Regions from separate parts of the Kitasatospora sp. NPDC033851 genome, predicted to be linked through region 1. Evidence: riboswitches for the same ligand, from Rfam matches in the RefSeq annotation. Region 1 holds a riboswitch; each other region holds the start of a gene.
What was found. Region 1 has a riboswitch for S-adenosylmethionine ahead of thrC (threonine synthase). Riboswitches for the same ligand answer to the same signal wherever they lie in the genome.
Positions count from the first base shown of each region.

Region 2: another riboswitch for S-adenosylmethionine. It lies ahead of ACZ51D_RS22515 (IclR family transcriptional regulator); the one in region 1 lies ahead of thrC (threonine synthase).
Region 3: another riboswitch for S-adenosylmethionine. It lies ahead of ACZ51D_RS27240 (aminotransferase class V-fold PLP-dependent enzyme); the one in region 1 lies ahead of thrC (threonine synthase).

Region 1 covers NZ_JBVIRL010000061.1:411-10,605, reverse strand. The annotation lists gene ACZ51D_RS42465 (extracellular solute-binding protein) at 1-1,245, shown strand, start outside; gene ACZ51D_RS42460 (cupin domain-containing protein) at 1,316-1,666, opposite strand; gene ACZ51D_RS42455 (DUF3263 domain-containing protein) at 1,733-2,005, shown strand; gene otsB (trehalose-phosphatase) at 2,047-2,898, shown strand; gene ACZ51D_RS42445 (alpha,alpha-trehalose-phosphate synthase (UDP-forming)) at 2,885-4,369, opposite strand; gene ACZ51D_RS42440 (glucosyl-3-phosphoglycerate synthase) at 4,443-5,423, opposite strand; SAM riboswitch class I at 5,595-5,730, shown strand; gene thrC (threonine synthase) at 5,747-7,027, shown strand; gene ACZ51D_RS42430 (MoaD/ThiS family protein) at 7,069-7,347, shown strand; gene ACZ51D_RS42425 (cold-shock protein) at 7,888-8,091, shown strand; gene groL (chaperonin GroEL) at 8,415-10,037, shown strand; gene ACZ51D_RS42415 (hypothetical protein) at 10,151-10,195, shown strand, end outside.
Region 2 covers NZ_JBVIRL010000011.1:218,816-229,010, forward strand. The annotation lists gene ACZ51D_RS22485 (MFS transporter) at 1-685, opposite strand, end outside; gene ACZ51D_RS22490 (ArsR/SmtB family transcription factor) at 817-1,170, opposite strand; gene ACZ51D_RS22495 (aldo/keto reductase) at 1,303-2,286, shown strand; gene ACZ51D_RS22500 (patatin-like phospholipase family protein) at 2,370-3,854, opposite strand; gene ACZ51D_RS22505 (ComEC/Rec2 family competence protein) at 3,857-4,999, opposite strand; gene ACZ51D_RS22510 (hypothetical protein) at 4,996-7,947, opposite strand; SAM riboswitch class I at 8,145-8,286, shown strand; gene ACZ51D_RS22515 (IclR family transcriptional regulator) at 8,487-9,200, shown strand; gene ACZ51D_RS22520 (threonine/serine exporter family protein) at 9,272-10,195, opposite strand, start outside.
Region 3 covers NZ_JBVIRL010000016.1:44,544-54,738, forward strand. The annotation lists gene ACZ51D_RS27200 (L,D-transpeptidase) at 1-323, shown strand, start outside; gene ACZ51D_RS27205 (GntR family transcriptional regulator) at 394-765, opposite strand; gene qcrB (cytochrome bc1 complex cytochrome b subunit) at 879-2,537, opposite strand; gene qcrA (cytochrome bc1 complex Rieske iron-sulfur subunit) at 2,534-3,586, opposite strand; gene qcrC (cytochrome bc1 complex diheme cytochrome c subunit) at 3,595-4,404, opposite strand; gene ctaE (aa3-type cytochrome oxidase subunit III) at 4,593-5,213, opposite strand; gene ACZ51D_RS27230 (response regulator) at 5,610-6,035, shown strand; gene trpD (anthranilate phosphoribosyltransferase) at 6,156-7,232, shown strand; SAM riboswitch class IV at 7,340-7,459, shown strand; gene ACZ51D_RS27240 (aminotransferase class V-fold PLP-dependent enzyme) at 7,512-8,888, shown strand; gene ACZ51D_RS27245 (Lrp/AsnC ligand binding domain-containing protein) at 8,902-9,183, opposite strand; gene ACZ51D_RS27250 (rhomboid family intramembrane serine protease) at 9,225-10,007, opposite strand.

The sequences.
Region 1 (10,195 bases):
GGCAGTGTGCTGGCCGGAGCCCTGGCACTCACCGCGGTCGGCGCGTGCAGCGGGCAGGACCAGGGGACCGTCACCCTCAAGCTGGTCGCCGCGGACTACGGGGAGAGCCAGGAGACCAACTCCAAGCACTACTGGGACGGGGTCGCCAAGGCCTTCGAGGCCGCCAACCCCGGGATCAAGGTCAGTGTCGAGGTCGACAGCTGGACCGAGATCGGCAAGAAGGTCGAGGACATGATCGCGGCCGGGAAGTCGCCGGACCTGCTGCAGACCGGCGGCTTCGCCGACCAGGTCGCGGCGGGTCGGCTGTACCCGGCGTCCGACGTGCTCTCGATGGACACCCAGGTCGACCTCCTGGACACCTTCGCGCACGCCGGGCAGGTGCTCGGAATCCAGTACGGGATCCCGTTCGTGTCCTCGTCGCGGGTGCTCTTCTACAACAAGGCGATGTTCCGGCAGGCGGGGATCGCGCAGCCGCCCGCCACCTGGAGCGAGCTGAAGCAGGACGCGGAGAAGATCAAGGCCAAGGTGCCGGGGGTGACCCCGTACGGGCTTCCGCTGGGGCCGGAGGAGGCGCCGGCGGAGTCCATGCTGTGGACGCTGAGCGGTGGCGGGAGCATCTCCGACGACGTGGGCAACTACACCATCGACAGCGCCCAGAACCAGGCGACGTTCGGCTGGCTGAAGAGCAACCTGGTGAGCACCGGGCTGACGTACCCGGACCCGGGGAAGATGAACCGCACCCCGGTGTTCCAGGACTTCGCGGCCGGGAAGGTCGCGATGCTGAACGGGCATCCGACGCTGCTGCGGATGGCGACCACCGGGAACATCGAGTTCGGGACGGCGCCGATCCCGAAGAAGGACGGCGTGGGGCGGACCGGGAGCCTCGGGGTCGCGGACTGGATGATGGCGTTCAAGGCGAACGGGCACAAGAACGAGATCAAGAAGTTCCTGTCGTTCGTCTACACCAAGGACAACCAGCTGAAGTTCGACGAGCAGTACAACCTGCTGCCGGTCACCCAGGACGCCTTCGACCAGATGTCGACGGACCCGAAGCACACGGACCTCAAGCAGTTCGCGGTCGGGCTGACCAACGCGAGTTTCTACCCGTTCGGGGACCCGGCGTGGGGCGAGGTCAGCAACCGGATCAAGGCGGGGATCGGGCAGGCCGCGACGGGGGACCCGAAGGTGGTGCTCGGGGGGCTGCAGGACGCGGCGGCGCAGGAGGCGGCGCGGGTCCGCAAGTAGTCCGTACGGCGGGCCCGGTCCCGGGGGTTCCCGGGCCGGGCCTCGACGTGTCTTCATGCAGAAGAGTCGCTCAGGGGAGCGTGATCGCGTAGGCCTTGCGGAGGGTCTCGTGGACCGTCCACGTGGTGCGGTCGCCCTCCCGCAGGACCGCGCAGTCGCCGGGGCCGACCTCCAGGGTCGGGCCGCCCTCGATCTCGATGGTGGCCCGGCCGCTGAGCACCACGAACATCTCGTCGGCCTCGACGTCGGTGACCACGCCGGGGGTGATCTGCCAGATGCCGCGCAGCTGACGGCCGTCGGCGGACTCGGCGAGGACCTTGCCGGTGACCTCGGGAGCGCCGGAGACGATCTGGGACGGGTCGAGCGGGTCGGGTTCGAGGTCGGCGGCGGGGATGTGCAGGGCGAAGCTGGGCGTGGTCATGGGGCGACGTTAGCGGCGGCGGGGGAGCGGTGGGGCGAGCAGTGTGTGTCGGGGTCGCGCGGGAGAATGACACTCCGTAGTGGCGGGCGCAGGGGTGTGGAGGTGGGTGCGGTGGGCGAGCTGAGTGTGCGGGACCGGGCGGTGCTGGCGCTGGAGGGGCGGCAGTGGCGGACGGCGGGCGCCAAGGAGCGGGCGATCCGCGAGGAGCTGGGCCTCTCCTCCACGCGGTACTACCAACTGCTGAACGCGCTGCTGGACCGGGAGGAGGCGCTGGCGCACGCACCGGTGCTGGTGAACCGGCTGCGGCGGGTGCGGGCCGCCCGGAGGGAGGCCCGCTGAGCCGGGCGTTCCGCGCCGGGGCCGGGGGTATGTGCCCCGGTATGGGATTCGGTTTGGGATTCGAAGAGACGTGGGCGCCGGGCACCGAGGCCGGACGGGAGGGCGTGCGGGCGATCCTGCGGGCGCCCCGGGAGGCGGTGATCGGGCTGGACTTCGACGGGACGCTGGCGCCGATCGTCGCGGACCCGAGCCGGGCCAGGGCGCACCCGGGCGTGGCGGGGGCGCTGCGGGTGCTGGCGTCGTCGGTGCGGTCCGTGGTGGTGGTGACGGGTCGGCCGGCGCTGTTGGCGGTGGAGTACGGCGGGCTGGCCGGGGTGCCGGGGGTCGTGGTGCTGGGGCACTACGGGGCCGAGCGGTGGGAGGACGGCGAGGTGACGGCGCCGGAGGTGCACCCGGGGGTGGCGGGGGTGCGGGAGGCGTTGCCGGGCGTGCTGGCGCGGGCCGGGGCGCCGGCGGGGACGGGCGTGGAGGACAAGGGGCGCTCGGTGGCGGTGCACACGCGGCGGACGGCGGCGCCCGAGGAGGCGCTGGAGCTGCTGCGTGCGCCGGTGGGGGAGCTGGCGGCCGAGTACGGACTGGTGGTGGAGCCCGGGCGGCTGGTGCTGGAGCTGCGGCCGCCGGGGGTGGACAAGGGGGCGGCGCTGACCGGGTTCCTGCGGGAGCGGGGGGCCCGTTCGGTGCTGTACGCGGGGGACGACCTGGGGGACGTGGCGGCCTTCGCGGCGGTGGAGAAGCTGCGGGGCGAGGGCGTGGCCGGGCTGCTGGTGTGCAGCGGGGCGGTGGGGGACGCGCCGGTGCGCGAACTCGCCGACCGGGCGGACCTGGTGGTCCCGGGCCCGGCCGGCGTGGTGGAGCTGTTGGGGGCGCTGGGGGAGGCCCTCACTGGGAGTTGAGCGGGACCAGCGCGTAGAGCTGGTCGAGGAACCACTGCTGCGGGGGGAGCGCGGTGGCCGCCGCCGCGAGGCGCTTGGTGCGGTCGGCGCGCTCCTCCTCGGGCATGGTGAGGGCGGTGTGCAGGGCGTCGGCGGTGGCGATGACGTCGTACGGGTTGACCGTCAGGGCGTCGTCGGCGAGCTCCGCGTGGGCGCCCGCCTCCCGGGAGAGGACCAGGGCACAGCCGCGGTCGGAGACCACCGGGACTTCCTTGGCCACCAGGTTCATGCCGTCCCGGATGGGGTTGACCAGGGCCACGTCGGCCAGACGGTAGGCGGCGAGGGAACGCGGGAAGTCGTCGTTGACGTGCAGGATCAGCGGCTGCCAGGTGGGGGTGGCGAACTCGTCGTTGATCTCTTCCGCGAGGTCCTGGACGGCGGCCGTGTAGTTCCGGTACTCGGCCAGGTCGGTCCGGGACGGGTAGGCGAACGCGATGTGGACCACCCGGTCGTGCCACTCGGGGCGGGTGCGGAGCAGGTGCCGGTAGGCCTGGAGGCCGCGGACGATGTTCTTGCTCAGCTCGGTGCGGTCGACCCGGACGATGGTGCGGCGGTCGCCGACGGCTTCGCGCAGGGCGGCGAGGCGTTCGTCGACGTCGGGGCGGTGCGAGCGTTCGCGCAGGAAGTCGGCGTCGGCGCCGAGGGCGTGCACGCCGAGGCGGGTGGTGCGGCCGTCGAGGGTGACGGTGAGTGCCTCGTGGTCGACGGTGGCATCGAGGAGGTCCGCGCAGCAGGCGGCGAAGGCGCGGGCCCAGCGCTCGGTGAGGAAGCCGGCCCGGTCGGCGCCCAGGATGCCGGTGAGGACGGCGCGGGCGACGTCGTCGGGGAGCAGCCGGTAGTACTCGGGTGGGGCCCAGGGGGTGTGCGAGAAGTGGCCGATCCGCAGGTCGGGGCGGGCTGCGCGGAGCAGGGCCGGGGTGAGGGAGAGGTGGTAGTCCTGGACCAGGACCGCGGCGTTCGGGGCGGCTTCGGCGGCCAGGGCCTCGGCGAAGGCGGCGTTGTAGGCCCGGTAGGCGGCCCATTCGGTGCGGAAGGCGGCGTCGAAGGAGGGCGCGGTGGGGGTCGCGTAGAGCAGGTGGTGGACGAACCAGAGGGTGGAGTTGGCGACGCCGTTGTAGGCGCGGGCGAAGGTCTCGGGGTCGATGGCCAGCATCCGGACGGCCTGCCCGCCGACGTCGTGGCCGGCCAGGTCGAGGCGGCCGCGGGGGGCTTGCTCGGCGGCTCTGCGGTCCGCCTCCCCCAGGGCGGCGCAGACCCAGACCGCGTTCGGGTCGTCGATCGCGGAGAGGCCGGAGACCAGGCCCCCGCCGCCGCGCCGCAGGGTCAGCGTGCCGTCGTCGGCGGTGCTGAACGACACCGGTCCCCGGTTGGATGCCACCAGGACGGGGGCGGTGCCGGTCGCACTCGAACGTTCGGTCGTGAGATCGCCCATGGTTGGCATGTTGCCGTGGGTCAGGCGCGGCAAACCCGGGGCCCGTCCTCAGTTCACCCGGGGCCGCCCTCGGTCAGTGGCGGATCGCGTATTCGGGGACGGTGTGCATCGGGGGGCGCTCCAGGGCGGTCACCGGGTGGGTGTGGGCGGTGAAGGCGCGGGTCTGCGGGTCGCGGGTGAACTGGGTGAGCTGCGGGAGGAGGAGGTCGGCGGAGGCCTTGAGCCGGTGGGCGCGGTCGAGGCGTTCGAGGGCGGTGCGGTAGATGGTGGCGGCCATCCGGCCGAGGGCCTGGCCGTCCTGGTGGCGGTGGTGCCGGACGCCGACGTCCACCTGGGCCAGGGCGTCCAGGCCGACCAGCTCCAACGCGTCGACCAGCAGGCCGAGTTCGACGCCGTAACCGGTGGGGAAGGGCAGTCGTTCGAGCAGTGAGCGGCGGGCCGCGTACTCGCCGCCGAGGGGCTGGACGAAACCGGCGAGTTCCGGCCAGTGGAGGTTGAGCAGGGGGCGGGCGACGAGTTCGGTGACGCGGCCGCCGCCGGCCGGGACGACGGCACCGGATTCCGTCTCGAGAGGACGGTCGTACATGGCCTTGACCAGTTGGATGGACTCGTCGGTCAGCAGGGGGCCGACGATGCCGGAGACGAAGGCCGGATCGAACTCGCGCAGGTCGGCGTCCACGAAGCAGACGATGTCGCCGCGGGTGACCAGCAGCGAGCGCCAGAGCACCTCGCCCTTGCCGGCGGCGGCGGGCAGCCGGGGCAGGATGGCGTCGCGGTGCTCGACCCGGGCGCCGGCCTCGGCGGCGACGGCGGCGGTGGCGTCGGAGGAGCCGGAGTCGACCACGACGAGTTCGTCGACGAGCGGGAGGCGTTCCATCAGCTCGCGGCGGACGGTGCGGACGATGTCGCCGACGGTGGCCTCCTCGTCCAGGGCGGGGAGGACGACGCTGACCGTGCGCCCGGTGCGTTCCTTGGCCGCGAGGAGGGTGCGCACCGGCCGGTCGGCCGCGCTCCAGGAGCGGCGGCGCAGCCAGGACGCCGCCTGCGGAAGCAGCTCGGGAGTCGGTTCGGCGGGCACGGAAGTCTCCTCGGCGGGTGGGGTGGGACGGCTCATCTCGCGTGGCGGACGGTCCCGTTCAGGATTGACGCCTTCGGATACAGTCTTCGTACAGCGGCCGGACCTTCGCACGCCGGGGTCGCCGCTGAGTACCACCACAATTTCACAAGCTCATCCAGAGGGACTGAGGGAACGGCCCGTTGACGTCCCGGCAACCTTCTCGCGCGGCTGTTCTCGACAGGCCCCGGCGGGACAGGTGCCAATTCCGGCCTGTGGCGCGTCCGCGCCGCGGGGAAGATGAGGAGAGAGGCCTCGCCATCATGGCTATCGACACTGTCGCACCTGTTTCCGTGGACCTCGGCCCCGCCGTCGCGCTGTCCTGCCGGGAGTGCGGCACCCGATTCCCGCTCGGTCCCGACTTCGCGTGCCTGGAGTGCTTCGGCCCGCTGGAGATCGCCTACGAATTCGGCAGCGAGGGCGCCGAGGAGCTGCGCAAGCGGATCGAGGCCGGTCCGGCCTCCGTCTGGCGCTACGCGCCGCTGCTGCCGGTGCCGGCCGACGTGGCTTCCAAGCCCAACCTGAACCCGGGCTGGACCCCGCTGGTGAAGGCGGACAACCTGGGCCGGGAGCTCGGCTTCACCGCCCAGCTGCACATCAAGGACGACTCCGGGAACCCGACCCACTCCTTCAAGGACCGCGTGGTGGCCTGCGCCATCGAGGCCGCGCGGGCGTTCGGCTACACGACGCTGTCCTGCTCCTCCACCGGCAACCTGGCCGGCGCGGTGGGCGCGGCGGCCGCCCGGGCCGGGTTCCGGTCCTGCGTGTTCATCCCGCACGACCTGGAGCAGGGCAAGGTCGTCATGGCCGGGGTGTACGGCGGCGAGCTGGTCGGCATCGAGGGCAACTACGACGACGTGAACCGCTTCTGCTCGGAGCTGATCGGCGACCCGGCCGGCGAGGGCTGGGGCTTCGTCAACGTCAACCTGCGGCCGTACTACGGCGAGGGCTCCAAGACGCTGGCGTACGAGATCTGCGAGCAGCTCGGCTGGCGGCTGCCGGAGCAGATCGTGATCCCGATCGCCTCGGGATCGCAGCTGACGAAGATCGACAAGGGGCTGCAGGAGCTGATCAAGCTCGGCCTGGTCGAGGACCGGCCGTACCGGATCTTCGGCGCCCAGGCGGAGGGCTGCTCGCCGGTGTCGGCCGCCTTCAAGGCCGGCCGGGACGTGATCAAGCCGGTCAAGCCGGACACCATCGCCAAGTCGCTGGCGATCGGCAACCCGGCCGACGGCCCGTACGTGCTGGACATCGCCCGCCGGACGGGCGGGGCGGTGGAGGACGTCACGGACGCCGAGGTCGTGGCGGCGATCCGGCTGCTGGCGCGGACCGAGGGAATCTTCGCCGAGACCGCGGGCGGGGTGACCGTCGGCGTGCTGAAGAAGCTGGTCGAGACCGGACGGCTGGATCCGGCCAAGGAGACCGTCGCGATCAACACCGGCGACGGCCTGAAGACCCTGGACGCCGTCTCCGACGCCGGGATGACCGCCGTCATCCGCCCGACGCTGGACTCCTTCCGCGCCGCCGGCCTCGTGTCCGCCTGAACCACCTCCGCCCCCGTGAGGCCCCACCCGCAAGGAGAGCCATGAGCGCCAACGTCCGCATCCCCACCATCCTGCGCACCTACACCGGCGGCGCCGCCGAGGTGACCGCCGAGGGCGTCACCCTGGCCGAGGTCATCGCCGACCTGGAGCAGAACCACGCGGGCATCTCCGCCCGCATCCTGGACGACGCCGGCAAGCTGCGCCGTTTCGTCAACGTCTACGTGAACGACGACGACGTGCGCTTCGCCGAGGGCCTGGCGACCGAGATCAAGGACGGCGCCAGCGTCTCGATCATCCCAGCGGTGGCCGGCGGCTGCTGAGCCGTGACGCCGGCTATTCGGCCGCCCGCCCGTACGGAATTCCGCTTTCCGTATGCGCGGGCGGCCGGTTGCATTCCGGCTGGAATATTTTCGAGTCGAGTCGGAGTAGAGTGTCGCTCGGCTGGGAACAGGGGTTCCCTTGCGGCCACCCGCGGTGTTCCGCCGGGGCGGCGTCCGGCCGGTGAGACCGGCTCGTGAAACATGTCAGGCGGATGTCAGAATTGCCGCGGGCATTTGGGTAATTCGTCCGCTATGTCCGGCGTTAAATGCCGAGATCTTCCCGATTCAGCCCGTGCTGTCCCTTGACGCTTCAGCGGAATTACCGGCGGCTGACCCTGTTGCAGAGGGCGTCGGTCCGGATACATTCAGCGGCGGTCGACGCAATCACCCGCTCACCGGAGGCCGTTGGGCGTCCCGTGCGGAGGGTTGCGGCGTGCACGGCTGCGCCCAGGGGGGGTTCCCCGGGCCGGCCTTCAAACCAATCCGGGCCCGCGACCTGCGGGCACGTGAAGGGCCAGCACAGCACTAGGGGAGTTCGGAATGGCTCAGGGCACCGTCAAGTGGTTCAACGCGGAGAAGGGCTACGGCTTCATCGCGGTCGACGGTGGTGCGGACGTCTTCGTCCACTACAGCGCGATCCAGATGGACGGCTACCGCACCCTCGAGGAGGGCCAGCGGGTCGAGTTCGAGATCTCTCAGGGACAGAAGGGCCCGCAGGCGGACATGGTCCGCGCCGCGGTCTGACCCCTTCCGACCCCAGGAGCTCGGCGCGGCCCTACGGCTGGTGACCACTCGCTTCTCGACGGGCCCGTGCGACACGCGTCGCACGGGCCCGTCGGCGTCCCCGGGCGTCCACGGCGGCGGCTCGCGGGTTGCCGATTGGGCTTGCACTCGACCACCGTGAGTGCTAATCATTGGCGTTAGCACTCACAGTGTGAGAGTGACAGCGGACCGGGTCGGTGAGGCCCCCGGGAGCGGTAGGGGAAAAGACCCCCGCACACCAGGGCCGTCCGTCGCGGGCACCCCTTGGTCCGAGCAGTCGACCGTGTCCCGGAGGACCACTTCTGATGGCCAAGATCATCGCCTTTGATGAGGAAGCTCGCCGCGGCCTTGAGCGTGGCATGAACCAGCTCGCCGACGCCGTGAAGGTCACGCTCGGCCCCAAGGGCCGCAACGTCGTGCTGGAGAAGAAGTGGGGCGCCCCCACGATCACCAACGACGGTGTCTCCATCGCCAAGGAGATCGAGCTCGAGGACCCGTACGAGAAGATCGGTGCGGAGCTCGTCAAGGAGGTCGCCAAGAAGACGGACGACGTCGCGGGTGACGGCACCACCACCGCCACCGTGCTCGCCCAGGCGCTCGTCCGCGAGGGTCTGCGCAACGTCGCCGCCGGCGCCAACCCGATGGCCCTGAAGCGCGGTATCGAGAAGGCCGTCGCCGCCGTCTCCGACCAGCTGCTGGCCCAGGCCAAGGACGTGGAGACCAAGGAGCAGATCGCCTCCACCGCCTCCATCTCGGCCGCCGACACCCAGATCGGCGAGCTCATCGCCGAGGCCATGGACAAGGTCGGCAAGGAAGGCGTCATCACCGTCGAGGAGAGCAACACCTTCGGTCTGGAGCTCGAGCTCACCGAGGGCATGCGCTTCGACAAGGGCTACATCTCCGCCTACTTCGCCACCGACCTGGAGCGCATGGAGGCGACGTTCGAGGACCCGTACATCCTCATCGCCAACTCCAAGATCGGCTCGGTCAAGGACCTGCTCCCGCTGCTGGAGAAGGTCATGCAGAGCGGCAAGCCGCTCGTCATCATCGCCGAGGACGTCGAGGGCGAGGCCCTGTCGACCCTGGTCGTGAACAAGATCCGCGGCACCTTCAAGTCCGTCGCCGTCAAGGCCCCGGGCTTCGGCGACCGCCGCAAGGCCATGCTCGGCGACATCGCCATCCTCACCGGTGGCACCGTGATCTCCGAGGAGGTCGGCCTCAAGCTGGAGAACGCCGGCATCGACCTGCTGGGCACCGCCCGCAAGGTGGTCATCACCAAGGACGAGACCACCATCGTCGACGGTGGCGGCGACAGCGAGCAGGTCGCGGGCCGCGTGAACCAGATCCGCGCCGAGATCGAGAACAGCGACTCGGACTACGACCGCGAGAAGCTCCAGGAGCGCCTCGCCAAGCTGGCCGGCGGCGTGGCCGTCATCAAGGCCGGCGCGGCCACCGAGGTGGAGCTCAAGGAGCGCAAGCACCGCATCGAGGACGCCGTCCGCAACGCCAAGGCCGCCGTCGAGGAGGGCATCGTCGCCGGTGGTGGCGTCGCGCTGCTGCAGGCCGGTGTCGCCTTCGACAAGCTGGAGCTGGAGGGCGACGAGGCCACCGGTGCCAACATCGTCAAGGTCGCGCTCGAGGCCCCGATCAAGCAGATCGCGACCAACGCCGGCCTCGAGGGTGGTGTCGTGGTGGAGAAGGTGCGCAACCTCCCCGCCGGCCACGGCCTGAACGCCGCCACCAACACCTACGTCGACCTGATCGCCGAGGGCATCATCGACCCGGCCAAGGTCACCCGCTCCGCGCTGCAGAACGCCGCCTCCATCGCGGCGCTGTTCCTCACCACCGAGGCCGTCATCGCCGACAAGCCGGAGAAGGCCGCCGCGGCCGCCGGCGGCGGCATGCCGGGCGGTGACATGGACTTCTGATCCTGATCGCTTTCGATCGGATCGGTTGATTCCTCGTCCGCGTGGGCGGTTCCCTTCGGGGGGCCGCCCACGCGGCGTTTCGGCGTTCCCGCGTTTCCACGGAGAATGGACGGATGGCTTCCGACGACATCGAGACCGCCCTGCACAACGCCCGGGCC
Region 2 (10,195 bases), on a different contig from region 1:
CGGCGGCGACCGTGAGGTCGAGGGCGAGCAGGGCACGCAACCGGGGGGTGGCCCGGAACAGCCGGGTGCCGAAGGCGGCCTTGGCGTGGCCGCCGCCCGCGCGTTCGACCGGGGCGGGCTTGGGCAGGACCGCGGAGACCACCAGGGCGGCGGAGGCGAGGAAGCCGACCGCCGTCCCGGCGAACAGCCAGTCGTACGACACCGCAGACAGCAGCAGCGCGGCGAGCGCGGGGCTGAACAGCGACTCCAGGTCGTAGGCGAGCCGGGACATCGACAGGGCGTTGGTGTAGTCGCGCTCGGCGGGCAGGACGTCCGGGATGGTGGCCTGGAACGTCGGGGTGAAGGCGGCCGAGGCGGCCTGGAGCAGGAAGACCAGGACGTAGATCTGCCAGACCTGGTCGACGAACGGCAGGGCGAGCGCGACGCAGGCCCGGGTGAGGTCCATCGCGACCATCAGCGTCCGTCGGGGCAGTCGCCCGGCGAGTGCGCCGGCGATCGGCGCGATGGCGACGTAGGCGACCATCTTGATCGCCAGCGCGGTACCGAGGACCGCCGAGGCGTCGCTGCCGGCGATCCGGTACGCCAGCAGGGACAGCGCCACCGTCGCCAGGCCGGTGCCGACCAGGGCTACGGCCTGGGCGGTGAAGAGGTGGCGGTAGGCGCGGTTGCGCAGCACGGACAGCATGGGCCCCGTCCCGGTCGGCAGTGGGGTGGTCAACCCATCATAGGAACAGGTGCGTACGTGTGCACCTATTCGTCGGAAGCCGACCCGCCCCGGTTGTCCGGCGCGCCCGCTGTCCGGCCCGCCCGTGCGGGTCAGTCGTGGGGCGGCAGGTGGCCGATCTGGTGGTCGGCGACGTTCAGCGCCTCGTCGACGAGCCGGCGCAGGTGGCCGTGGCGCAGCGAGTAGACGACGCGCCGCCCCTCCTTGCGGGTGGCGACGAGACCGGCGAGCCGGAGCTTGGCCAGGTGCTGGCTGACCGACGGCCGGGCGGCGCCCGTCGCCTCGGTCAGCGTGGTGACATCCGCCTCGCCCCGACCGAGCCGCTCCAGCAGGGCGAGCCTGGTCCGGTCGGCCAACAGCGTCAGCACGGACGCGGCGACGTCCAGGCGCTGCTCGGCCCGCTGCTGCGAGCGGTGTGCATCTGCCAGGTGGCTGCCGGTGCTCATTCGCCCATCGTAGGGCGTTCCCGTGCGCAGGTGCGTACATGCGCCTACGGAGTCGCCATCGGAAGGCCGCGAGCCGGACGCGCGGATCGACGGCTGCGGGGGCGGACGTGAGCGGCGTGAGAGGCTCGCCCCATGGAACATCGCGTACTCGGCCGCACCGGTCGGCCCGTCTCGATCATCGGACTCGGCACCTGGCAGCTCGGCGCGGACTGGGGTGACGTCCGGGAGGAGGACGCCCTCGCCGTGCTGGAGGCCTCCGTGGAAGCAGGCGTCACGCTCTTCGACACCGCCGACGTCTACGGCGACGGCCGCAGCGAGCGGCTGATCGGCCGCTTCCTGAAGGACCGCCCGGACGCGGACGTGTTCGTCGCCACCAAGTTTGGGCGCCGGGTCGAGCAGCGCCCCGAGCATTACCAGCTCGCCAACTTCCGTGCCTGGGCGGACCGTTCACGGGCCAACCTGGGGGTGGAGCGACTCGACCTGGTGCAGCTGCACTGCCCGCCGACGCCCGTCTACTCCTCGGACGAGGTCTTCGACGCGCTGGACACCCTGGTCGCGGAGGAGCGGATCGCCGCGTACGGGGTGAGCGTGGAGACCTGCGCGGAGGCGTTGACCGCGATCGCGCGCCCGGGCGTCGCGAGCGTGCAGATCATCCTCAACGCGTTCCGGCTCAAGCCGCTGGAACAGGTGCTGCCCGCCGCCGAGGCCGCCGGGGTGGGGATCCTGGCCAGGGTGCCGCTGGCCTCCGGCCTGCTCTCGGGCCGGTACAGCGAACGCACCGTCTTCCCGCCGGACGACCACCGCACCTACAACCGCCACGGCGAGGCCTTCGACCAGGGCGAGACCTTCTCCGGCGTGGACTTCGCGACCGGCGTCGAGGCGGCGGCTGAGTTCGCCGCGCTCGCCCCGGAGGGCGCCACCGCGGCGCAGACGGCGCTGCGCTGGATCGTCCAGCAGCCGGGCGTGACCACGGTGATCCCCGGCGCCCGCAACGTGGCGCAGGCCCGGGCGAACGCGGCCGCTGCCGGGTCGGCGCCGCTGCCGACGGCCACCCTGGACGCCGTGCGGGAACTCTACGACCGCCGGATCCGGCCGCAGGTGCACGACCGCTGGTGACGGCGGTGCCCTGACCCGGCCGCGGGCCGCGGCGGGCCGGCGGGCGTCGGTGGCCCTCGGCGTGCCCCGGTGTCGCCCCGGTGTCAACTCCGCGTACCTGGGCCGGTGGTGAGGCCGAGGAAGTACCCGCGGTCCGGAAGGGCCGCCGGCAGCGGGTAGTCGAGCAGGACGTGCAGGTTGCACGCGGTGAGCGTGTAGGCGTGCAGGAGCAGGTCCGCGGTGGTGTCGGCGCCGAGCTTGCGCAGCACGGTCCTGGTGGTGCGGCTCCTGGTCGTCCGCTCCTCCCAGACGGCGCGCCGCCCCGGGTCGTCGCCGAGCAGGTCGAGCACCTCCTTGGCCCGGGCGGCCCGGGCGGCGAGGTCCGGGCCGTACCCGGTGCCGGCCGCGCCGCCGGTGGCCGTCCCGCTGCCGGAACCCGATCCGCTCCCGGCGCTCCCGCCGCTTCCGCCGCCCGTGTCGGCCGCGCCCGCGTAGGCGTCGGCCACCCGGTACGGCGACTGCGCGATGTGGACCAGCGCGCCGACCGGGCCGCCGGTCCGTCCGGCCCGGTCGGACCACTGGACCAGCTCGCTGCGCCGGTGGCTGGTGGTGACGTCGTACATCACGCTCTTGATGCGGGCCAGCGCGAGAAGTTCGCCGATCGCGGGAACCCGCGACGCGCGGAACGGCTGCCAGGTCATCCCGGCCGAGGCGTTGACCACGACGATCTCGTCGACGTCGTAGGCGGCCGGCGGGTGGTCGGGGCGCCGCGCCCGCTCGGGAAGCCCCACCAGCCACTCGTCGGCCATGTTGTCGTACACCCCGCCGTCCGTGAGCACCAGATCGGTCGCCGCCTCGGTGGGACCGCCCGGGGGCGGGAAGCGGTGGCGGGCGGTGGGGAGGCGCCGGGCGGCGAACGCGCCCGGCAGACAGGCCGAGGACTGGACCGCCGTGGAGAGCGGGAGGCCGCCCGGAACGCCGGTGCCGAACCGGAACCCGTAGACGAACGCCGGCGAGAAGTAGAAGTGGTCGCCGCTCTGCAACTCGGTGGTGCAGAACACGTGGTCGACGGAGCGCCGCACGGCGGAGAGGTCCGTCGCGGCGCCGTCGCCGTCGCCGTGGAAGAACTCGCGGGCCAGCGCCCGGTCCACGACGGCGCTGCGCCGCTCGAAGACCACCACCGCACCGGCCAGGAGCAGCAGCCCTGCCCCCAGGAGCACGCCGGAGAGCAGGCGCAGACCCTCGACGGCGGTGGCGGCGACCCCGGCGAGCAGGGTCAGCACGGCCAGGCCGGCGAGGGCGAAGAGCGAGCGCACGTACCGGTTGGTGGACGGCCCCCAGAAGAACAGGCCGACGCGGGCGCAGTGGCGGATCAGCGGACGGACGCGTTCGGCGAAGTCCGCGCCCGGGTCCTGCCGGTAGTCGGTCTCGTGGGCGACTACTCCGTTGGCGACCGAGCCGCCGGACACCGAGGAGATCGCCACGACGTCCCGGTGTCGGCCGCTGTCGGCGAGGTACAGCAGGGCGCCGATGCCCCACATGGTGGCGCGGTAGCCGCCTCCGGAGAGGGCTACACCGATGCTGGCCATGATCAGACCTCCACGGTCGTGCCGGTCGCGGGCGCCGCCGGGTAGACGGCGGTGTAGTGGCGCTCGCGCTGTTGCGCGGCGTCGGCCCACGGTTCCGTCGTGCGGCTGCGGTAGTTGAAGACGAGTTCGGCCGGAGCGGCGCCGCCGTCCGCCGTGCTGCCGTCCACCGGGCCGCCGTCCGCCGCGTCGAGGTGGTCCACCGCCGCGATCATGCGGTCGATCGCGGCCGCGTCGGGGTGGTGGAACTTGTCGCCGTTGGTCGAGACGAGGAAGCGGCGGGTGTCCAGCCGGGACAGCAGGCCGTCCGTGGTGTTGGCCGCACTGCCGTGGTGCGGGACCTTGAGGGCGCCGACCGTGAGCCTGGTCCCGCCGAGTTGCTTCAGCAGCCGGTCCAGGCCGCGCCCGAGGACGTCCCCGTGGCTGTCGCCGGTGAGCAGCAGCCGGTGTCCGTCGTGCTCCAGCAGGAAGGCGATGCTCGAACCGTTCGGCACGGAGGTGTCGAGCCGTTCGCCGCCGAGGAGGTCGGTGCCGAGGCCGCGCAGGTTCTTCCGCTGGGCCAGGAGGGCGAGGGCCTGGTCGGGGTCGCCGGGGGTCATGCCGAGGCTCCTCACCGTCCGCCCCCACTCCCGCAGCAGCGCGTCCAGCTCGGGCCGGCCGGGGGAGAGCAGGGTCGCCCGGGCGCCGCCGGGCAGTTCGGCGGTCGGCAGCGCTCCCCGGTCGGCGAGGCAGAGGGCGGGCGGTGCCTTCCCCGCGTGGGGAAGCCCGAAGGCGGCGTTCCAGGAGAGCTTCTGACGGTCGATCAGTGCCTGGACCATCTCGCCCTGGGCGGCGCCGAGCAGGTCGGTCCGTTCGGAGACCTGCGGCCAGCCGTTGAACCACACGTCGTCGATCGCGAGGTTCAGCGCGGCGCGGTCCTGCAGGAGGCGGACGACGCCCTCGATGTGGTCGCCGTCCACATGGGTCACGACCAGGACGTCCAGGTGGCGGCTGCGGGCCGGCAGTGCCTTCACCCGGGCGAAGACCGCCGGGTAGACGGGGCTCGGGCCGCCGTCGACCAGCATGCGGTGGACGTCCGTTCCGCTGCCGGGCCATTCGACCCACAGTGCGTCGCCGTGTGCGGCGGGCAGCATCTCGATGGTGATCACGATCCGCCTCCCGGTGCGCCTTGCGGTGCGGCTTCCGGTGTGCCACCACCCCCACCACCATCCCCACCACCCCCACCCCCACCTCCACCCCCACCACCGACCGCTGCCGGCCCGTCGTCGGTCACTGGCGGTCGGTTGCCGACCAGCCAGCGGGCGTCGCCGAAGGCCACGACTGCCATGGCCAGCGTGCAACCCCGGAGGAGCAGCTGCCGCCGGATGTCGCGCACCAACTCGCCGATGGTCAGGTCCTCGCGGGTGTTCCCGGCGAGCATCACGCCGGCGATGCCCGCCATCACCGCCGCCTGGCGACCGAGGGTCGGTACCAGCGTCCCCACCACGACCGGGGCGCTCTTCTCCAGGAACCTCGCTGCCACGTTCTGCCAACTGACGTCCTCCTGGGCGGTGTTGCAGCCGAGCAGCATGACGACCGGGCCGACCTCGTGATCGTGCAGGTCGGAGACGATGTCCCGGCGGTCGATCAGGAGCGACGGCAGTTTGCTCGCCCGGCCGATCTCCAGGACCGGGGTCGCCCCCTGGTCGTGTCCGTGGTGGGGAACGGCCAGCAGCAGCGGGGGACCTTCGGTCTTGACCACCTGCCGCCAGCGTTTCCAGCTGTCGGCCGTGTGCAGGGCGTCGGGTCCGAACGAGTCCAGCAGGGTGCCGACCGCGTGGTCCCGGTCCGCCTTGCGGACGATCCTGCTCGCCGCGAAGAGCGCGCCGTCGACCGGGCGCAGCGTGCTGCGGGTGCCCTGCGGGGCCTGTTCGACCACGCTGCGGTCGAGCTGGGCGCGCTCCACCCGGCGCTCGATCACCATGCGCAGGCCCCAGAAGCCGAGCGGGCAGATGGTCCTGCGGCTGAGGAGGCCGGAGCGGTCCGGGCGGCGGCAGGAGCAGATCCCGGTTTCGAGGGCGTGCTGCCAGCCGTCGCAGAGCTTGGCGGTGTCGGCGGGATACCCGTAGTCGTAGACGAACTCCAGCGGCCAGAGTTCGGCCGTCTCGGCCGACACCAGCTGGAGCGACGCGGCGTCCTTCAAACCGCCGCACCCCTGCTGCTCCAACTGCTGGTAGAGGGAGCTGCCCTGCTGGGCGAGGCCGCGGAGCAGGCCGACCGGTGCGGGTGAGCCGGGGCCGGGGCCGGCGCCGGTGGCGGCGGCGTCCTCGTTCACGGACTGGTTGAGCAGGCCCCGGATTCCGGCCCGGAACCGGTCGAGATCCGGGATCCGCACCGGGCCGTTCTCGCCGGTGCCGACCACCAGGACCTCGTCGCTCACGATCCGGATCGTCGCCGAGCGGGCGTCGGTTGCCGTGCTGTCGGCCGCGTCGCCCGCGCCCGCGCCCGCGCCGGTGTCGGTGTCGTCGTGCCGACTCGGCGGTTCGGCGAGCGAGTCGTACGCTTCGCCGTTGATCGCGATCTCCCGCCCGTCCACGGGGTCGTCGGACGCCGCGACCGGGCCGCTGATCACCAGCCGCTGCAGCTGGCGCTTGCGGTAGTAGACGCGCGCGGTGCACCGGATCTCCCGCTCCTGGGCGCCGACCGTCACCGGGAAGACGGCCTCGCTGGAGGCGCCCCGCCGGGGCAGGAAGACCTCCACGGGCTCGTGGAGGAGTGCCTGGTCCCGCTCCTCGTCGAAGGCGACCGTGAGGCGCGCCGCCCCGCCCCGGAACTCCAGGCCCTGCTCGGGGAACGCGGACGCCATCTGGTGCCACTCGGCGCTGTGCGGACCCACCCGGAGGTGGATCTCGTTCACCGCGCCGGCGTGGAAGGCGTGCAGGAGCCGGTTGCCCGTCTGCTGGTCGCTGACGAGTGCCTGGAGGTAGCGGTCGTTGGTCACGCCGGGCGCCGCTCCGGCCTGGCGGACCTCCCGGACGGCGTCGGCCACGACCCCGCCGAGTCGCATCCCGTTGAACCGGACGCCTGCGGCCGCGCGGCGGATCCGGTCGGTGAGGGCCGCGAGCGGCGGCCGCCGGTCGGAGAGACGGAGGTCGTCCGCCGCTTGCCCGCCGAGGCCACCGGCGTACGGCTCGGCCGAGCCACCGGCCGGCAGCTCGGCCGGCTCGACCGGGGGTGGCGGCACCGCGGGGGCCGGGGGTGGCTCGACCGCGGCCGCCAGGCCCTCGGCCACCGCGTGGTGCTCGGCGAGCCCGGGGTGGGCCACCGTCAGCCAGGAGCCGGCGCGGCCGGCTGCCTCGTCCAGGGCGAGGTTCTCGGAGAGATGGCGGACGAACCGGTCGAGCCAGTCGACCGCGCCGGTCGCCGAGAGGTCCGCGACGACCCAGCCGGAGGCGTCGAGCCTGCGCGCGGCCGCGTCGAGTTGGGCCAGCTGGTGCGGGTCGGGCGGCTGTGGGGCGCACCAGGCCAGGCAGACGGCGCTGAGGCCGCCGCCGGCCGTCAGCGCGTCGAGCTCGGCGGCGCCGGAGACGGCCAGCACGTCGCAGTCCCCGTCCTGCTCGCCGAGGGTGTACACGTCGATGACCGGAGCTACCTCCGCGTCGTGGTCCAGCACGGCGAACAGGCCCTCGGCGGCCTCCGTCGTGACGGCGCAGAGGCGCAGCGGCCACTGCCAGCGGGGCTCCGGCTCCAGGGTGTCGTCCGCGATGAAGACCGCGCCGACCGCGGGACGGGCCTCGGCCAGGCGCGTCGCCAGCGCGTGCCGGCTCCGGTGGGGCACCCCGTACAGCGTGAGTCGCACCGGTCCGGCCGCGCTGCCCGCGGCCTCGAACCAGCTGTAGCCCAGTTTCACCTGCAGCCGGCTGTCCTCCGCGAGCCGCGACAGGAGGTCGGGGGACCAGTGCCACTGCCACGGTTGCGCGGAGTCCGGCAGGTCGCCTGGGTCGACGAAGTCGTCGTAGCCCCGCGATCCCGCCCCGGCCGCGACCGGCGGGTCCAGCACACCCGCGACGGCGAGGGCCTCCGGGGCGATGGAGCGGATCTCGTTCAGCTGTGTCATGGGAGACCTCTGGAGTGTCTCCGGGGGGAGGTCGGCCACCGCTCAGGCCGGAACTCCCGACTCCTCCACTCTCCCACGAATCGGGCCCACCGGGGGGCCCACCGGGGAAGGCCCGGCCGGCGGGCCGCCCGCCGCTGCCTGCGCGTGAGGGGTGGAGGTTTGACGTGCTGCCCGGGGAGTCTTGTATGGTTCTTCGCGAATCATCCAGAGGGGTGGAGGGACCGGCCCTACGAAGCCCCGGCAACTCCCCGGTCGACCGGCGTCCGAAGTACGCGCCGTGCCGTCCGGGATCAGTGCCAACTCCGGCCTGTCGCCACTGTGGCGCGGGAAAGATGAGGAGACACGGTGCTCTCTGTGCTGTCCTTCGCCCGGGCGCTTCCCGCCCCGGCCCTTTCGCGTACCCGTCTCGTGCCCGGCGCAGGCAATCGGCCGACTTCCTCTCCGGCCTGTCCTCGCTGACCACCCCCGCTCCCCGCCCGGAGCCTCCGTGAGCAGCGCCGACCCGCCGCTCACGGGATTTGAGACGGAGTACCCATTCCATGGACAACACGAGCGGCGTCGGTGTGCTCGACAAGGTCACCTCGATCCTCGCCACCCTGGAGGCCGGTCCCGCCACCCTGGCCGGACTCGTCGCCGCCACCGGCCTGGCGCGGCCCACCGCCCACCGGATCGCCGTGGCACTCGAACACCACCGCCTGGTCACCAGGGACATGCAGGGCCGCTTCATCCTCGGCCCGCGCGTCTCCGAGCTGTCGGCGGCCGCCGGCGAGGACCGCCTGCTGGCCGCCGCCGGCTCGGTCCTGACCCACCTGCGCGACGTCACCGGCGAGAGCGCCCAGCTCTACCGCAGACAGGGCGAGGTCCGGATCTGCGTGGCCGCCGCCGAGCGGCTCTCCGGCCTGCGCGACACCGTTCCGGTGGGCATCACCCTCCCCATGAAGGTCGGCTCCGCCGCCCAGGTCCTGCTCGCCTGGGAGGAACCCGAACGCCTCCACCGCGGCCTGCAGGGCGCCCGCTTCACCGCCACCGCCCTCAGCGGCGTACGGCGCCGCGGCTGGGCCCAGTCCATCGGCGAACGTGAACTCGGGGTCGCCTCCGTGTCCGCGCCCGTCCGCGGCCCGTCCAACCGGGTCGTCGCCGCGGTCTCGGTCTCCGGCCCGATCGAACGGCTCACCCGCCACCCCGGTGCCCAGCTCTCCCAGGCCGTCACCGAGGCGGCGCACCGCCTCACCGAAGCGCTACGCCACTCCTGACCGGGTTCGTCGGCCGCTCCTCCTCGCCCCGCTCCTCCCCGTCCCTCCCGCCGCCTCTCCCGCCGTCCGGCTCACGCCCGAGGCTGCAGGACGGGGAGGGAGGGGCGGGGGATCCGGCTGATCACCGAGCCGATCAGGGTGCCGATCGACACCCCGAACACCGCCGACACGGCCGCCAGCACCGGCTGCGCGCCGTTGCCGACCTCGATCTGCGCGGTGTTCAACAGGCCGAAGGAGCCCGGCACCACGATCCAGAACGCCGGAAGGTAGAGCACCTGCCAGAGCGGACCGCCCGGCACCCAGTGCACCAGGGTGGCCGCGACCGCGGCGGAGACCGCCCCGGCCAGGCCGCCGATCGCCGCGCCGTGCACCGATCCCACCACCACCTGGACGGTGACGCTGACCGCGATCACCGCGACGATCCACGGGATCGCCGAGGGCGGCGTGTTGACGTTGACCACCACCCCGGCCACGGCGATCGCCAGACCCAGCCCGATCACCCACCAACTCGGCTTGGCCACCTGCACATTGGCCAGCGCCGTGGCCGGCATGCCGATCGCGCTCGCGGCCGCCGCCACCCCGGCGAGGAACAGCGCCAGCTGCACCGCGCCGGACACCAGCCGGGCCGTACCCGCGCTGGCCGCACCCGCGGCGATCTCCGACAACCCGGTGACCAGCAGCCCGCCCGGCAGCAGGATCGCCAGCGTGGCCACGATCGTCCGCAACGAGCCGTCCAGTAGAGAGGCCCGCGCCAGCGACAGGACCAGCAGCGCGACCAGGAACCCGGCCGTGACGGGCAGCAGCGGCCGCAGGTACGGCAACCGCCGTGCGAGCACGGTCAGCCCCGCCACGACCAACGATCCGAGCCCGGCCGCCAGCACGTTCGCCGCGACCGGCTGCAGGAAGAGGCAGACCCCCACCCCGACCGGCAGCGCCCCGAGGTCCGCCACCCACGCCGGCCAGCGGGCCGGCGCCCGCCGGATCCCGTCCAGCTC
Region 3 (10,195 bases), on a different contig from region 1:
CCACCCGGGTGACCTGGAGCGGCGAGTACGTCCACGCGGCGCCCTGGTCGGTCGGCTCGCAGGGCGTGGAGAACGTCAGCCACGGCTGTACCGGCATGAGCACCGAGAACGCCAAGTGGTTCTACGAGAACACCCGGGTGGGGGACCTGGTGACGGTGGTGAACAGCCGCGGCGCCGGGATGGAGGCGTTCGGCAACGGCTTCGGGGACTGGAACGTCACCTGGACGGACTGGGTCAAGCACAGCGCCGTCGGACAGCCCCTCAGCACCACCGCACCGGCCGGCCAGGCCCCGGCCGCGGGGATGATCCGCCCGGAGGTCTGAGGGCCCGCGAAGCCCCCGCCGGGCCCCGCTGCCAGGCCCCACTGCCGAGCCTTGCTGCCGGGTCCCGTTGCTAGGCCTCGGGGTAGGCCAGCCCCAGCGCGGTGACCACCGCGGCCAGGGCGTCCGCGTGGGAGAGCCCGAGTCGGTCCGCGCGCTCGGCGTACTCGGTGGCGGCCGCGGCGGCCAGCCGGTGCGCGGTGTCCCCGGCGGCGGCGATCAGCGTGCCGCGCCGGCCGTGGGTCTCCACGATGCCGTCCGCCTCCAGCTCCCGGTAGGCCCGGGCGACGGTGCCGGCGGCCAGCCCCAGCTCCTCGGCCAGGGCCCGTACGGTGGGCAGCTTCAGCCCGGTCGGCAGGTCCCCGGTACGGGCCCGCTCCGCGATCTGGGCGCGGATCTGCTCGTACGGGGGAGTGGCGGACGCGGAGTCGACGGACAGCTGCACGGGAAGCTCCTGAGGGCGAGGGCGGGTACGGAACCGGAGGATACGGAAAAGCCCGAGGGCCGCTGACCAGATGAACTCTGGTCAGCGGCCCTCGGGGTGACGCGGGTACGGGATCAGTGGTGGCCGTGGCCGCTGGTGATCTCGTGGTGCTCCTCGGCGGTCGGCTTGGGGATCTGGCTGCCCTCGCCGTAGAAGCCGCGGGACAGCTTGGCCCGGGTGCGGGTGACGACGCCGGCCTTGCGGGCCACGCCGTTCTCGTCCGTCTGGGCCGGCAGCTGGACCGGCTGGATCTGCTCGTGCGCGGTGAGCTTGTGCAGGTCCTTCTGCGGCAGCTGGGCGTGCACCTCGATGAACTCGCCGTGCGGCAGGCGCTTGATGACACCCGTCTCGCGGCCGTGCAGCACCTTCTCCTTGTCACGGCGCTGGAGGCCGAGGCACCAGCGCTTGGTGATGATGAAGACGATCACCGGGACCGCGAAGAAGCCGACGCGGACGAAGTAGGTGATCGCGTTGAGCGACAGGTGCAGGTGGGTGGCGAACAGGTCGTTGCCACCACCGATCAGCAGCACCAGGTACAGGCTGATCCAGGCGGCACCCAGGGCGGTGCGGACCGGGGCGTTGCGCGGACGGTCCAGGATGTGGTGCTCGCGCTTGTCACCGGTGATCCAGCCCTCGATGAACGGGTAGACCGCGATCGCGACCAGGACCAGCGGGAAGATCATCAGCGGGACGAACACACCCAGGTTCAGGGTGTGGCCCCACAGGCTGATCTCCCAGCCCGGCATGACACGGATCAGGCCCTCGGAGAAGCCCATGTACCAGTCCGGCTGGGCGTCGGTGGACACCTGGTCGGGACGGTACGGTCCGTACGCCCAGATCGGGTTGATCGAGGCGATCGCCGACATGGCGGCGATGATGCCGAACACCAGGAAGAAGAAGCCACCGGCCTTGGCCATGTAGACCGGCATCAGCGGCATGCCGACGACGTTCTTCTCGGTCTTGCCCGGGCCCGCCCACTGGGTGTGCTTGTGGTAGAAGACCAGGATCAGGTGCGCCACCAGCAGGCCGAGCATGATGCCCGGGATCAGCAGCACGTGGATCGTGAAGAACCGCGGGATGATGTCGGTGCCGGGGAACTCGCCCCCGTAAAGGAACATCTGGACGTAGGTGCCCACCAGCGGGACGGCGAGGATCGCGCCTTCCATGAAGCGGATACCGGTACCCGACAGCAGGTCGTCCGGCAGCGAGTAGCCGAAGAAGCCGTCGAACATGCCCAGGACCAGCAGCAGGAAGCCGAAGACCCAGTTGATCTCACGCGGCTTGCGGAACGCGCCGGTGAAGAACACGCGCATCATGTGCACGAGCATCGCGGCCACGAAGACCAGGGCGGCCCAGTGGTGGATCTGACGGATCAGCAGACCGCCGCGGACCTCGAAGCTGATGTTCATCGTCGAGGCGTACGCCTCGGACATCCCGATGCCCTTGAGCGGCACGTACGAGCCGTTGTAGACGACCTCGGCCATCGACGGCTTGAAGAACAGCGTCAGGTAGACACCGGTCAGGATGATGATGACGAACGTGTAGAGGCAGATCTCGCCCAGCATGAAGGACCAGTGGTCCGGGAAGATCTTCCGCAGGTTGGCCTTGGCGAGGGAGTAGATCCCCAGCCGGCCGTCCGTCCAGTCAGCCGCGGCTTCCCACTTGTTGGTGGGCTTGGCACGCGTGCTGGAAGGCTTGGCGGCACCGGTGGTGGTGCTGCTCGCGCTACTCATCGAGCACGCTCCCAGAAGCTCGGGCCGACAGGCTTCGCGAAGTCGCCGGTGGCGACCAGGTTGCCCTTGTCGTCAGTGGTGATCTTCAGCTGCGGCAGGGGGTGACCGGCCGGGCCGAAGATGACGCGCGCGCCGTCCGCCAGGTCGAAGGTCGACTGGTGGCAGGGGCAGAGCGCGTGGTGGGTCTGCTGCTCGTACAGGCTGATCGGGCAGCCGACGTGGGTGCAGATCTTGGAGTAGGCGAGGATGCCCTCGAAGCCCAGCTCCCTGGACTTGTCGTCCTTGATGTCGTCCGGCGCGATGCGCACCAGCATCAGGGCGTCCTTGGCGATCCGCTGCTGGAAGTCCTCGTCGTGCGTGGACAGGCCCTCCGGCATGGCGAAGGTCAGCGAACCGATGGCGATGTCCTCGGGCTTCATCGGCTGCAGGGTGTTCATGTTGACGAGCGGCAGCGGCTTGGCCGGGGTCGCCTCCTTCCAGCCGGTCTCCTGGAGCTTCTTCTCCGGGAGCGGGCCGAGGTCGCGGAGCAGGACCACGCCGGAGAGCGGGACCAGCGCCATCGAACCGATGAGGGTGTTGCGGATCATCTTGCGGCGGCCGAAGCCGGACTCGGCGGCACCGGTCTTGAACTGGTCGATGACGTCCGCGCGGACCTCGTCGGAGGCCTCGATCGGGTGACGCTCGGCCGGCAGCTCGACGTCCGACATCAGGGTGCGGGCCCAGTGGACCGCGCCCGCGCCGATCATGAAGAGGGCGACGCCCAGGGTCAGGCCCAGCGCGAAGTTCATCGCGCTGACCTTGCCCAGCGGGAAGATGTAGACGATCTTGTCCGGGTCGATGGCCACGTACGAGGCGATGAAGCCGACGGTGGCGAGCATCGAGATCACGAACATCAGCGACACCTGGCGCTCGGCCCGCTGCGCGGCCCGCTCGTCGATGTCGGTGCGACGGGGCTCGTGGGCCGGCAGGCCCGGGTCGGCGAAGGGGTTGCCGTGGTCGGCGACCTCGCCGGCGGAGCCGTGCGACTCCGGGAGCTTCTCTTCTGACATGTCGTGGCTCATGACTTCTTGGCCTTGGTGGTGTGGGCGGCGACCCAGATCGCGACCGCGATGAGCGTGCCAAGACCGAAGATCCAGCCGAACAGGCCCTCGGTCACCGGACCGAGGCTGCCGAGCGTGAGACCGCCGGGGTTGGGCTCTTCGCTGGTGGTGTGGCGGACGAAGGCCACGATCTGCTTCTTCTGCTCCTCGGGCATGGTGGTGTCCGGGAACGACGGCATCTGCTGCGGGCCGGTCTGCATGGCCTCGTAGATGTGCTTGGCGTCCACGCCCTCCAGCGACGGGGCGTACTTGCCCTTGGTCAGGGCACCACCCTGGCCGGCGAAGTTGTGGCACTGGGCGCAGTTGGTGCGGAACAGCTCGCCACCCTTGGAGATGTCCTCCGGGTTGGTCGAGGTGTACTGCTCCTCCTTCGGGGTCACCGGGCCGGGACCGAGGGAGGCCACGAAGGCGGCGAGCTGGTCGATCTCGGCCTGCGTGTAGATGTTCTTCTTGCGCGGCACCTGGGCGCCGGGCTGCTGGGCCGGCATGCGGCCGGTACCGACCTGGAAGTCGACGGAGGCGGAGCCGACGCCGACCAGGCTAGGACCGTCACTGCCGCCCTGGCCGTTCAGGCCGTGACAGGAGGAGCAACCGACGGCGAAGAGCTTCTTGCCCTCATCGATCGCGAGCGACTGCGCGGCGACGTCGGCCTGCGCCTTGTCGGCGGGAGCGAACGCGGCGTACAGCCCCCCGGTTGCCGCCAGGGCGAGAAGTAGGACGACCAGCGCCGCCAATGGGTGGCGCCGTCGTGCGGAGAGCTTTTTCACGGAATAACCCCGGTGTCAGGATCTGGTCGACTGGTGGGTGCACCCGGCGGCCGGTCTGGCCGGCACGAGGCTGCCTGTCTAAGGGCTGCGCGCGCGGTCGGTCGGTGGGAGCGTCGGCACCGGCAGAAGCGGCCCGTCGCCGGTGAGGGCGGGGGCCGCAGCCGGTGGCCAGCGACCTGATCAGCTGGTTACTTGATCAGGTAGATGGTCGCGAACAGGCCGATCCACACGACGTCGACGAAGTGCCAGTAGTACGACACGACGATCGCGGCGGTGGCCTGCTCGTGCGTGAAGCGCTTGGCTGCGTACGTCCGTCCCAGGACCAGCAGGAAGGCGATCAGACCACCCGTCACGTGCAGGCCGTGGAAGCCGGTGGTCAGGTAGAACACCGTGCCGTACGGGTCGGAGGACAGCGACAGGCCGTCCTTCTTGACCAGCTCGGTGTACTCGAAGACCTGGCCGCCGATGAAGACCGCGCCCATCATGAACGTGATGATGAACCACATGCGGAGCTTCTTCACGTCACCGCGCTCGGCGGCGAACACGCCGAGCTGGCAGGTGAGTGAGGAGAGCACCAGGACGGTGGTGTTGACCGAGGAGAACGGCACGTTGAGGGCGTGAGCCTTCTCGGTCCAGAACTCGGCTCCCTTGACGGAGCGGAGCGTGAAGTACATCGCGAAGAGGGCCGCGAAGAACATCAACTCGGAACTGAGCCAGACGATCGTTCCGACGCTGACCATGTTCGGCCGGTTGACCGATCCGTGCGCGTGCCCGGTTTCTACTGCTGTTGCTGTCGCCACGACGGACATTATGTCGGTCCCTTATTCCGTCTTCACGCCGGGGGGTGTCCCTCGGAGTGTCCGGTGCGTGCGGTATGCCCGCTTGGGGGGCGACGGGGTGCCCGGATGGGGGCTGAGCAGCGGCGTGTCCCTTTTCTGACGGTTCCTCGGGGCAGCCTACGACCCCGTTGCCCGGCGCGTCGCCGCACGGTCGGAGTAGCCGCGGGAGGTAGGGGGGAGAGGCCGGGGTCGGCCGTACGGGTGGACTGGGCGGGCCCGGGTGACGGGCCGTCCTCCAGGCGGGTGAGACCAGGGCGCGGCGCCTTGAGCAGGAACGTGCGCGAGGGGCCCTCGGCGGAGGGTGATCGGGAGTAGCATCCGGATCAGGCGAACGTGGTCCGGATCACACTTGAGGGAGCAGGGTCCATGGCGTACACGACCGATGAGACGCTCACCGTCCTCGTCTACAGCGACGATCGCAACACCCGCGAGCAGGTGCTGACGGCGCTCGGCCGCCGGCCTGCCGAGGATCTTCCCGAGCTGTCCTACCTGGAGTGCGCGACCACCCCCGCGGTGCTCAAGGCACTGGAGAAGGGCGGCGTGGACCTCTGCGTGCTGGACGGCGAGGCGGTCCCGGCCGGCGGGCTGGGGCTCGGGCGCCAGTTGAAGGACGAGATCTACGGCTGCCCGCCGGTGCTGGTGCTGATCGGCCGGCCGCAGGACTCCTGGCTCGCCGCCTGGAGCCGGGCCGATGCCGCGATCTCCCGACCGGTGGACCCGGTGGCGCTGGCCGAGGCGGTCGCCACCCTGCTGCGGGCACGGCTGGCGAAGCGGGCTCCGGCCGGCCGCTGAGCGGCGGTGTCTCAGTACTAGAGAAGACAGGGCCGTAGGCGCCCCGCCGCTGGATAGGCTGGCTCCCAACCGTACGGACGTCCCCCGGAGCGGGGGAACCGACAACAGCTGGAGTCAGCCATGGTGAACGTGAACCCTGCGAACGGCGGTAGCGACCCCGCGCAGGTGGTCCGCTCCTGGCCGGACATCCTGGCGGCGCTGTTGCGGGGGGAGGACCTCGACCGCTCGTCCACCGCGTGGGCGATGGACCGGATCATGAGCGGCGAGGCGTCCCCCGCCCAGGTGGCCGGCTTCATGATCGCGCTGCGGGCCAAGGGCGAGACGGTCGACGAGGTCACCGGTCTGGTGGACGCGATGTACGCGCACGCCGAACCGCTGGAGATCCCCGGCCCGGCGGTGGACATCGTCGGCACCGGCGGCGACCGGGCGAAGACCGTCAACATCTCCACGATGTCGGCGATCGTCGCGGCGGCCGCCGGCGCCAAGGTGGTCAAGCACGGCAACCGGGCCGCCTCCTCGTCCACCGGGTCCTCGGACGTGCTGGCGAAGCTCGGCGTGGCGCTGGACCTTTCCGCCCGGCGGGTCGCCCAGGTCGCCGAGGAGGTCGGACTCACCTTCTGCTTCGCGGCGAAGTTCCACCCCTCGATGCGGCACGCCGCCACCGCCCGGCGCGACCTCGGGGTGCCGACGGCCTTCAACATCCTCGGCCCGCTGACCAACCCGGCCAAGGTCACCTCCCACGCCATCGGCTGCTTCGACACCCGGCTGGCCGGGCTGATCGCCGGCGTGCTCGCCCGGCGCGGCTCGACGGCGCTGGTCTTCCGCGGCGACGACGGGCTGGACGAGCTGACCATCACCACCACCTCGCGGGTGTGGGTGGTGCGCGACGGGGTGGTCACCGAGACCTCCTTCGACCCGCGGGAGGTCGGCATCGAACTGGTCGGCATCGAGACGCTGCGCGGCGGGGACCCCGCCTACAACGCCGAGGTCGCGCGCCGGCTGCTGGCGGGCGAGCGCGGGCCGGTGCGGGACGCCGTCCTGCTGAACACGGCGGCGGCGCTGGTCGCGCTCGACCTGGGCGACGCGCCGCTGGCGGAGCAGCTCGCGGCGGGCATGGCGCGGGCGGCGGAGGCCATCGACTCGGGCGCCGCGCAGGACCTGCTGCGGCGCTGGTCGGAGGCCACCAGCCGGAGCTGAAGCGGTAGTTGGGAGCCCGCGCCGGTACGCCGGCGCGGGCTCCCCGGCTGTCCGGATGGTGGATGCCCGTTTGACCACCCGCTGGACCCGACCTAGAGTCTTCGGCAGGTCATGAGTGACAGCGCCAAAGCCCCAGCTTGCTGTCCGGCAACCCTCCGTCCGTGGCGGGGTGCCCTGGGTGAGGACCGGGTCGCCACGGCAAACCGTCCGTGCGGCAAGCGCGGACGCCCGACGATTTGGCACTCCCGGGGTCCCACACCCCCGAAGGAGTGCATCCTCATGTCTCTCTCCACCGAAATCGCCACCGAGATCGGCACCCCCCTCGCGGTCCTCGGCGCCGACGTCCAGGTCCCGCTCGCCAGCGGTGACAAGGTCGGCTACGCGGCGCTCGACTACGCGGCCAGCGCGCCGGCGCTGCAGCGGGTGTGGGACGACGTCGCCGCCTACGCGCCGTACTACGGCAGCGTGCACCGCGGGGCCGGGTACCTCTCGCAGCTGTCCACCGACCTCTTCGAGCAGAGCCGCCGCACCGTCGCCGAGTTCCTCGACCTGCGCGAGGGCGACCAGGTGGTCTTCACCCGGGCCACCACCGACTCGCTCAACCTGCTCGCCGGCGCCGTTCCGGCCGGCACCCGGGTGTTCGCCTTCGAGACCGAGCACCACGCCTCGCTGCTGCCCTGGGCGCACGCCGGACTGGGCGTCACCTACCTGCGCGCGCCGCGCTCGCGGGCCGAGGCGGTGGCCGCCCTGGACGCCGCGCTCACCGAGGCGCCCGAGGGGCCCAAGCTGCTCTGCGTCACCGGCGCCTCCAACGTGACCGGCGAGCTGTGGCCGGTCGCCGAGCTGACCGAGACCGCGCACCGGCACGGCGCCCGGGTGGTGCTGGACGCCGCCCAGCTGGCCCCGCACCACCGGGTCTCGGTGCGCGAGCTGGACGTCGACTGGATCGCCTTCTCCGGCCACAAGATCTACGCGCCGTTCGGCGCCGGGGTGCTGGCCGGCCGGGCGGACTGGCTGGACGCGGCCGAGCCGTACCTGGCCGGCGGCGGAGCGACCCGCACGGTGGCCCGGGAGACGGACGGCTCGGTGGCCGTGCAGTGGCACACCGGCCCGGCCCGGCACGAGGCCGGTTCGCCGAACGTCATCGGCGCCTACGCGATCGCCTCGGCCTGCCGGGCGCTGAGCGAGGCCGGCTTCGACGCGCTGGAGGCCCGCGAGCGGCAGCTGGTCGACCGGCTGACCGCGGGGCTGGCGCGGATCCCCCAGGTCAAGGTGCTGAACCTGTTCGGCGCCGGCTCCGCCCGGGTGGGCGTGCTGTCCTTCGTCGTCCGGGGCTGGAACAGCTCGCACTTCTCGGCCGCGCTGTCCGCCGAGTACGGCATCGGGGTGCGCGACGGCCTGTTCTGCGCCCACCCGCTGGTGCGGACCCTGCTCGGTGACGAGGACACCCCGCCGTCGGAGTGCGGTGCGCCGGAGCCCTCGCTGCCGGGCGAGCGCAGCCTGAACGCGATCCGGGTGAGTTTCGGCGCCGGGACGCCGGACGAGCACATCGACCGCTTCCTGACCGCCGTTCGGGAGCTGGTCACGGACGGCGCGGCCTGGAACTACCGCAACGAGGGCGGGCGTTGCGTCGTGGACACCCGCCGGGAGGGCTGAGGCCCCGGCCCCGCTACTCGTCCAGGCCGAGGGCGAAGGCGGCTTCCAGGTCGTGCTGGGAGTAGGTGCGGAAGGCGATCTGGGTCTCGGTGTGGGCCACGCCCGGGACCTTGTTGAGCCGGCCCGGGATGACCTCGGCCAGGTCGTCGTGGCGGCGCACCCGGACCATCGCCACCAGGTCGTATCCGCCGGTCACCGAGTAGACCTCGCTGACGCCCTCGATGGCGGCGATGGCCTCGGCGATCTCCGGGATGCGGTCGACACTGGTCTTGATCAGGACGATGGCGGTGATCACTGTTCGGGCTCCTTTGTGGGGTGCCGCCAGCGTATCGGGCGTCAGCCGGGTCGTCGCGAGGGGTGGCGAACCACCGTGCAGGTGTAGAGGAAGCCGGCCGAGAAGCCGATCACGTGGACCAGGTAGGCCACCCCCGGGCCCGCCGAATGCACCGACCACCACTGCAGGGCGAACCAGAGGCCGAGCACCAGCCAGGCCGGGAAGCGCAGCGGCAGGAAGAACAACAGCGGGACGAGGGTGGTCACCCGGGCGCGCGGGTGCAGGCGCAGATAGGCGCCCAGGACGGCCGAGATCGCGCCGGACGCTCCGATGAGCACCCGGGTGGAATCCGGCGCGTGCGCCTCGGCGAGCGCGAAGCCGTACGTGGCCAGGCTGCCGGCCGCCAGGTAGAAGACGGCGTACCGGGCCCGGCCCAGCCGCCGTTCGACGGCCGGGCCGAAGACGTGGAGGAAGAGCAGGTTGCCCAGCAGGTGCAGCCAGCCGGCGTGCAGGAAGAGGCCGGTGAGGGCGGACAGCGCCGGGTGCTTGCCCGGGGTCGGGGCGGCCGGGCAGCCGGGGACCGGGTCGGGGGCCTCCGTCAACTGCGCGGCGGTCAGCGGCCGCCCGGTCAGCAGTTCGGCCGGGACGGCGCCCCAGCGCTGCTCGTACCGCTGCTCCGCGCAGACCCGGGCCTGGCCGGTGCCGTACAGCGGATTGAGTCCGGCGGCCGGGCCGAGCAGGAAGACCAGGGTGTTGACCGCGATCAGGGCGTAGGTGACCGCCGGGGCGGCCGCCTCCGGCCGGCCGCCCCGCTCGGCGGTGTGGTCGGGGGCCGCGAGCGCCATGCGGCCAAGCATCCCTCCGGGCGCCGCAGGTGACACGGCGGTTTACGGCAGGTGGACTAGCCCCGCTATTCCGCTGACCGGTGGTCGCGATGGTTGCCCCAGGCAATAGGCTTGGGGCGGGCAATCCCGCCTCCCGCCGCCGATGCCGGGGCTCCGGGGGGAGCGCCTGGCCCACGCAGGGACCACCC